Regions from separate parts of the Mesorhizobium sp. M0195 genome, predicted to be linked through region 1. Evidence: predicted binding sites of a transcription regulator. Region 1 holds the regulator's gene; the other holds the start of a gene.
The links. Region 1 encodes LexA, which represses DNA repair genes until DNA is damaged. Its sites were predicted from a motif close to TGTTCNNNNTGTGTTCNG; they were not measured.
Positions count from the first base shown of each region.

Region 2: NKJ12_RS04715 (helicase-related protein) is a predicted target of LexA. The motif match lies at 2,168-2,185, and genes of this name have one in related genera.

Region 1 is NZ_JAMYSV010000018.1:81,194-85,217, forward strand. Features, by position in the region: gene kynU (kynureninase) at 96-1,343, opposite strand; gene lexA (transcriptional repressor LexA) at 1,794-2,528, shown strand; gene NKJ12_RS25950 (ComEC/Rec2 family competence protein) at 2,522-4,024, opposite strand, start outside.
Region 2 is NZ_JAMYSV010000001.1:943,229-947,252, forward strand. Features, by position in the region: gene NKJ12_RS04715 (helicase-related protein) at 1-2,000, opposite strand, end outside; gene NKJ12_RS04720 (TetR/AcrR family transcriptional regulator) at 2,701-3,432, opposite strand; gene NKJ12_RS04725 (FAD-dependent monooxygenase) at 3,419-4,024, shown strand, end outside.

The DNA of each region.
Region 1 (4,024 bases):
CTGCGCCCTCCCTGGCAATATGGCCTTGCAACCTAGCCGCGAGCATCGCGCGGCGCATCATCGCCAGCCTCACGATTCCAGCTCTCGCATCAATCTCAAGTGACAGCCGCCTTGATGGCGAAGCGCGCATCCTTCCACGCACCGGTGCGCAGGATGTCCTCAAGCACTTCGACGGCCTGCCAGACATCGGCATAGCCGACATAGAGCGGGGTGAAGCCGAAGCGCATGGTCGATGGCGCGCGAAAATCGCCGATCACACCACGTTCGATCAGCGCGCGCATGATCTGGTAGCCATGCTCATGCATGAATGAAATCTGGCTGCCGCGTTTTTCCCCATCGCGCGTGCTTTCGAGCGTGAGGCCGTAAGTGCCGCACTTTGCCTCGACAAGCTCGATGAACAGATCGGCCAGTGCGATGCTCTTCTTGCGCACCGCAGTCATGTCGACATCGTCCCAGATGTCGAGCGCGCCCTTCAGCGTGCGCATCGAAAGGATCGGCTGGGTGCCGCACAGAAACCGGCGGATGCCGGTGCCGGCCGCATAGCCTGGCTCGAAGGCGAAGGGTCGTGCATGGCCCCACCAGCCGGTGAGCGGCTGCTGGATGTCGGAAAGATGCCGCTCAGCCGCATAGATGAAGGCAGGCGCGCCCGGGCCGCCATTCAGATATTTATAGGTGCAGCCAACGGCAAAATCGGCGTTTGCTTTGTCGAGCTCGACTGGCATCGCGCCAGCGGTGTGGCAGAGATCCCAGACGATCATCGCCCCGGCTTCCTGGGCCGTGCGCGTCAGAGCCGGCATGTCGCGCAGTTCGCCCGATTTGTAGTTGACGTGATTGACCAGCACCACGGCGGTGCGATCGTCGATCAGCTCCTCGATGGTCGGCGCGTCGACCCCCGAGAGGCGCAGCAGCGCATCTTTTCGCGTCGAAACCACACCCTCAGCCATGTAGAGGTCTGTCGGAAAACTATCTCCCTCGGCGACGATGGCCTGCCGCTCCGGTCGCATGGCCATGGCCGCGTGCAGCAGCTTGTAGATGTTGACCGACGTCGTGTCGCAGACCACCGTCTGGCCGACCGCGGCACCGATCAGGCGCCCGAGCTGGTCGCCAAGTTCAAGCGGCATGTTGAACCAGCGGGCCGTGTTCCATGCGCGGATGAGATCATGCGACCATTCTTCGGTCGCGGCCTTGCGCAATTCATCGAAGGCGGCACGTGAAGCAGCTCCTAGCGAATTGCCGTCGAGATAGATCACTCCTTGCGGCAACACAAAGCGGTCGCGCATCGCGCGCAGCGGATCCGCGGCATCCATCGCCTTTACGGCCACGAGATCGGGAATTCCCGTCATGATTTGCCTGCTCCCTCAAAAAAATCCAACGCAACGCCGGACACGCATCAACTGTTCTTCCATTACCGGGTAGCGCGTAGCAAGGCTCCACCGGCGAGAAGCAGCCTGACCAGGCGGTGGAAACCTGGAGTTAGCCCGAGGTTGGCGTTTTGAGTTCGTTTCGTTCACGGTGCATTGACCAAACAGCACCAGTCGATACGGGTTCAATTCCGTGCCCTTTGCCGACCGACGGCCGATGCCAGTGCCGCCTTCAAGGAGGCCAGAACGGCGCAAACGAAAGCAGAATCAAGGGGATGAGGCTCGCGGCGGTGAAAATACGGTACGCCGGTAGGGGACGTCGTTTGTTTCCCGAGCCTTAACGCATTCATTAAACTTTAAACAGTTGCGGAACACAACTGGAACAGATAGTGTCTGTTCTGGGTTTGTTTTCTGATTCTGTTGGGGGTCGCTATGCTGACACGCAAACAACACGAACTGCTTATGTTCATCCACGAAAGGTTGAAGGAAAGCGGTATCCCACCTTCCTTCGACGAGATGAAGGAAGCGCTCGACCTGGCTTCCAAATCCGGAATCCACCGACTGATTACGGCGCTGGAGGAGCGCGGCTTCATTCGCCGTTTGCCCAACCGGGCCCGTGCGCTGGAGGTACTACGCCTGCCTGACTCGATCGCCCCCGGCCTCAATGCGGCACGCAAGTTCTCGCCGAGTGTCATCCAGGGCAGTCTTGGGCAAGGTGCCCCTCGGCAGGGCAAGCCCACATCGTCGCGCGTCCCTGCAGCCGGCAATGACGACGATGTCGTCGCCGCCGTTTCGATCCCGGTAATGGGCCGCATCGCCGCTGGTGTGCCGATCGATGCTATCCAGCACCAGACGCATTCGATTTCGGTGCCGCCGGATATGATCATGGGCGGCGAGCATTATGCGCTCGAGGTCAAAGGCGATTCGATGATCGAGGCTGGCATTTTCGACGGCGACACGGTGATCATCCGCAACGCCGATACGGCGAGCCCCGGTGAGATCGTGGTGGCCTTGGTCGACGAGGAGGAAGCGACGCTGAAGCGGTTCCGCCGCAAGGGCGCCTCGATCGCCCTGGAGGCCGCCAATCCGGCCTACGAGACGCGCATCTTCGGACCAGACAGGGTCAAGGTGCAGGGCAAGCTCGTTGGGCTGATCCGCCGCTACTGAGTTGCGCCCTTGGTGCCGGCTTTTGGATTGTCGGCTCTGCGGTATGGCGGCAGGCCGCGCGCCGCGCGTGAAAATTTCCGCTGCACGTGCCAGGGCCGGTATGATTTTTCGACGGCGAAGCGGATTTCGGCGCGTGTTGCCGCTTGTGGATCGAAATAGACGGCCGCACTTCCCGCGCGCGCCAGTTGCCGTTTGGTGACGACGAGGACCAGCCGGTCGTAGTAGCAGGGATTATGGGCGGTGGCGTCGTCGATGACGATCAAGCTGGCGAAGGCGCAGGCTGGCCGTGCGGTATCGCGGTCCTTGGCTTGCGCAATGATCGCGCCGGATGGATGCCTGGCGAGGCAGAGACCGTCCGTGCAAATGAACGGCATGCCCGGCGGTAGGTCGGCCGGATCGGCAATGTCGAATTGCGGATCGTTCTTTCCAGGTGTTTCCGGCGCGACGATAGCCTCTGATGTGAGCGCGCGTTTCCAGTTGTCGATCGTGAACTCATTCGGGCGTGCCCGGTTGACGGCGAGCTCACCGCTGCCGATCGGCAGCGCGACCAGCCGTGCGTCCTCCGAGATCAATACGTCGGGTACGCGCGTCTGCGTTGTCGTTAGCAAGCCGGCGAGCGCAAAAGGAAGTGCCGCGAGCCGCAACCAGGTCGTCGCCATGCTGGCAATGACGAGGGCGATCGTCACCAAAAGGACAGATCTCAGCGAAATCAGTCCGACCGCATCGATCGGCGAGCGCTCGGAGATCCACCCGGACAGGGCGATCATCGCCGTCAGCCCTTTGCCCATCACGTATAGGAAAGGCCCATCCGCGCCGAACGGCATCGCCAGCGCACTGAGGACGGCGAAGGGCATGACGACCAGTGAGACGATGGGCATGATGGCCAGATTGGCGAACAGGCTGAGCGGCGCCACGCGCTGGAAATGCCATATGGCGAAAAGCGCCGTGGCGCTCCCTGCAATGATCGAGGTCATCGCCAGGCCGCCCATGCCCAGCAGGACCTTTCGCGTGGCGAGGCGTAGCGGCGACCGCCGCGGCGGCGGCGTGGTGGCCCTGCCGGCGCGGTAGTCGGACCAGCCGGCATAGGCGCCGACAAGGGCCGCCGTCGCGGCGAAGGACATCTGGAAGCTCGGACCGACCACCTCGTGCGGCGACACCACGATGACCGCGATGGCCGAGATCGCCAGGTTGCGCATGGTGAGCGCGGCCCGGTCGAACAGCACGGCGATAAGCATCACCGCCAGCATGATGAAGCTGCGTTCGGCCGCTACCACAATGCCGGAAAAGACGAGGTAGGCCGCAATCGAAAAAAGCGCGGCGGCTGCGGCATATTTCTTGACCGGCCGTCGCGATGAGAAGTCGGGAAACAGCGCAAAGGCGCCGCGTAGCAGCGCCATGATGGTGCCGGCGACCAACGCCATATGCAGCCCCGAGATGGAGATGATGTGGTAGATGCCTGTACGCCGCATCGCTTCGTTGATCTCCTCGGGAATGCC
Region 2 (4,024 bases), on a different contig from region 1:
TCCTGGTCGAGCGACTTCATCTCGTCGGCGATGTCGCGACGGTTGATGAGGCCGAAATGCTCGACAAGCTGGAAAGCGATGCCGCGGCCGATGCCGGTGATCTGCTCGGCATTCTTAAGGTCGACCAGAGGCTTCAGCAGGGATTCGATCTGGAAATTGACGAAGCGCTCGGCGCGCGCCGCAACCTTGTCGCGGGCCGGACCGGTGAGCTGCTCGTCGGCGAGCAGGACAAGACGCGGCTTCAAAGCGTCTTCGCCGGCGACCAGCGTGCCGATCGGCGCGCCGATCCAGCGCAGCGTGCCATCCGAACCCAGGGCGATGTCGCCATTGGCAGAGGCGCCGAAGCGCTCGGCCCGCGCCTCGAACTCGGCGGCAAGCGCCTTCTGCGCCGCCGCCCGCACCGCCTTGGCGTCCTCGCCGCCGGCGCTCTGGTCGGCGGTAAAGCGGAAACCCTGCAGCTCGCCGACATGATGGCCTTCGACGAGGACGGTTCCGGTTGGGCTGATTTCGGCTTCAGGCATCGTGTTTTCTCTAAGGCGCCGCATGAGGACGGAAGTCCTGCGGTCTACAAAACGTTTCGTCAACCGCTCATGCAGCGCATCCGACAATCTGTCTTCGATTTCGCGCGTCTTTTCCTGCCAGTGTGCCCGATCGGCCAGCCAGCCGGGTCGGTTGGAAACGAAGGTCCATGTGCGGATCTGGGCAATCCTGTGCGACAGCGTGTCGATGTCGCCTTCGGTGGTGTCGGCACGGCGGACCTGCTCGGCCATGTAGTTCTCGTCGACATGGCCATGCCTGGCAAGGTCCATGTAGATGGAGGCGATCAAGTCGGCGTGCTGGGCCGGCGCGATCTTCCTGTAGTCGGGCAGCGCGCAGGCTTCCCATAGCAGCGCCACGCGTCTGGCATCGGTGGTGAGTGCCCGGACGTCCTCGTCGCGCGACAGATGCTCGAGCGCCTGCGCGTCCACGGCCGGCAGTGCGCGCGTCAGGCCTTCGACCGGGGCGTTGGTCTCGATCGAGCGTTTCAGCGCATCGAGGTTGGCGAAATCGAAATGCGCGGTGCGCCACTGCAGCACTTTCACCGGATCGAAATCATGCGCCTCGATCTTCTTGACCAGTTCCTCATCCAGCGGATCGACCTGGCCGGTGACGCCGAAGGTGCCGTCGCGCAGGTGCCGGCCGGCGCGGCCGGCAATCTGGCCGAGTTCGGCCGCCGTTAGGTTGCGGTACTGGTAGCCGTCGAATTTGCGGTTCTGGGCGAAGGCGACGTGGTCGAGGTCGAGGTTGAGGCCCATGCCGATGGCGTCGGTGGCGACGAGGTAGTCGACGTCACCCGACTGGAACAGCGCCACCTGGGCGTTGCGGGTGCGCGGGCTGAGTGCGCCGAGCACGACGGCGGCACCGCCTTGCTGGCGGCGGATCAGCTCGGCAATGGCATAGACCTCGTCGGCCGAGAAGGCGACGATCGCGGTGCGCCGCGGCAGGCGGGTCAGCTTCTTCGAGCCGGCATAAGCAAGATGCGATAGCCGTGGCCGGGTCACCACCGACACGCCCCGCAGCAAGCGCTGCAGGATGCCGTGCATGGTGGCCGCGCCCAGCAGCAGCGTCTCCTGGCGGCCGCGCAGATGCAGAATGCGATCGGTAAAGATGTGGCCGCGTTCGAGATCGCCGGCGAGCTGGACCTCGTCGATGGCAACGAAGGCGGCGTCGGTCTCGCGCGGCATCGCTTCCACGGTGCAGACCGAGTATTTCGCGCCAGCCGGCTGGATCTTTTCCTCGCCGGTGATGAGCGCAACCTTGTGGGCGCCGACCTTCTCGCAGACGCGCGCATAGACCTCGCGGGCAAGCAGCCTGAGCGGCAGGCCGATGACGCCGCTTTCATGAGCCACCATGCGTTCGATGGCGAGATGGGTCTTGCCGGTGTTGGTCGGGCCGAGCACGGCCGTCACGTCTCGGCCGGTCAGGATCAGCGGTTCAGTGTGTTTCGGATGGATGTTCATCGGCCTGGAAATAAGGCTCTCCGCCTCGCATTGTCGGGAGCGCGCCCATATTGGCCGCGTATGACAGGCGACACATAGGGATTTCGGGCGCGAAGCGAAAGCGGAATGTGCCGAGGGCAGGCCGATTGGTCGCTTCAAAGCCAGAAAATCTGTTCCCGATTAACAGTTGGAACGAGTCTGGAACGAATCAGCGACGAATCACTGACTCTCGCCGATTCAGGTTTTGTTCACGGCTACATCTGGGTTTTCTGCCGGCGTACCTCACCACATGCTGAATCACGGGAACTGGCCCGATTCATGCAAGCGGCATCCAGGCGAGCACCATGGTTAACCTTTGCCGGTGAATGGTCGTGGGTGGCCAATCTGCTTCGCACAACATTATGAAATTATTGATGTTTCCTAACGCGCTTTAATCATTTCGAGGGCGTTTTCAGCTCTCGTCGTTAACGTTCCGCTCAAAGCCGGAACGAATCGGCGACGAATCAGAGATAGCCGAAGTTTCTTGGTTTGTTCACCGCAACATGTTGTGTTGTGAACAGCTTCTCCACCGAGAATCCACAGGCTGCGGGACGGATTGTGCACAGGCTGCGCAGCGGCCATTAACCTTTGCGTGCTGGTTCGGCACACACCGGCGTCATGGCCATCGGTCGGCGCACTTGCCGCATGAGGCTCAGACTCGGCCCCACGCTGAACGGCTTGTTCAAGGCACATCCTCTCCGACGGCATAGCGCTGCAATGTAGGGCCGACGGTCTGGATGATTTCTTCGTGAGACAGGGCGACGACCGGTGGTAGGCGCAGCAGGTAACGGCACATCGCCAAACCCAGCAGCTGGCTGGAAATGAGCCCGGCCCGCCGGCCCGCATCGGCGGGATCAGCGACCGCCGCAACCAGTGGCCTCACCTGGTTGGCAAATACATCGCGCAACTTTTCGGCGGCGAATTCGTTCGACGTCGCCGACCGCAGCAGAATTGCCATGCCGGTACCGTTGGCCGGATCTTCCCAGATTTCGAGAAATCGCCTGATCAGTGTCTTGCCGATGGCGGTTCGATCGATCACCCGCAGTGCCGGCAATCTCAGGTCGACGACCGCCGCTCTGGCGAATAGCTCGTCCTTGCTGCGGAAATAGCGGATCACCATGGCCGGATCGATCGAGGCGTGGGCCGCGACGTCGCGGATGGAGGCGCCGTCATAGCCGTGCCTGGCGAACAGCAGCCTCGCGGCTTCGAGGATCTGGGCGCGGGTGCGGTCCGACTTGCTGGTTTTCTTCTGCTGATTCTCGCTCATGAAATCCCTATGCCAACGGTTGTTGACAAATGCAATGGCTTCGACTAGAAAGTCAACATGTGTTGATAAATGGAGAGAGAAAATGTTGCCAGATACAACGGAAGTCCTGATTATCGGCGCGGGCCCGACCGGCTTGGCGCTGTCCATCGTGCTGCACCAGGCCGGGGTCGACCATGTTCTGATCGACAGGCTTGGGGAGGGCCTTCAGACCTCGCGGGCCGGCGTCATCCACGCTCAGACGCTGGAAGCGCTGGAGCCTCTGGGCGTCACGCAGCGGCTGAGCGAACTTGCCCTGAAGCTGCAGAATTTCGCCATCCGAGATCGCAGCCGGGCACTGCTCAAGCTCGATTTCGGAAAGCTTCCGTCGAGGCATCCCTATCTGATGATGCTGCCTCAGAATCTCACCGAGCAGGTGTTTGCCGAGCGGATTACGGCCCTGGGCGGCGTGATCCACCGCATGGTCGAGGCCAAAGCGGTGCTTCAGGACACTGACGGTGCGCGCGTGACGGTGGTCGAAAACGGCCGCGAGAAGATCATATCGACACGTTACGTCGTTGGCGGCGACGGCATGCACAGCCTGGTGCGCAACTCGGCCAGCATAGAGTTCGACGGCGCGGCCTATGAGGCGTCGTTCGTTCTCGCCGACGTTCGTCTCGACTGGCCGGTTGGGCCAACCGAAGTGTCGCTGTTCTTTGCGCCAGCCGGACTGGTGGTGGTGGCGCCGCTCCCAGACGGATCG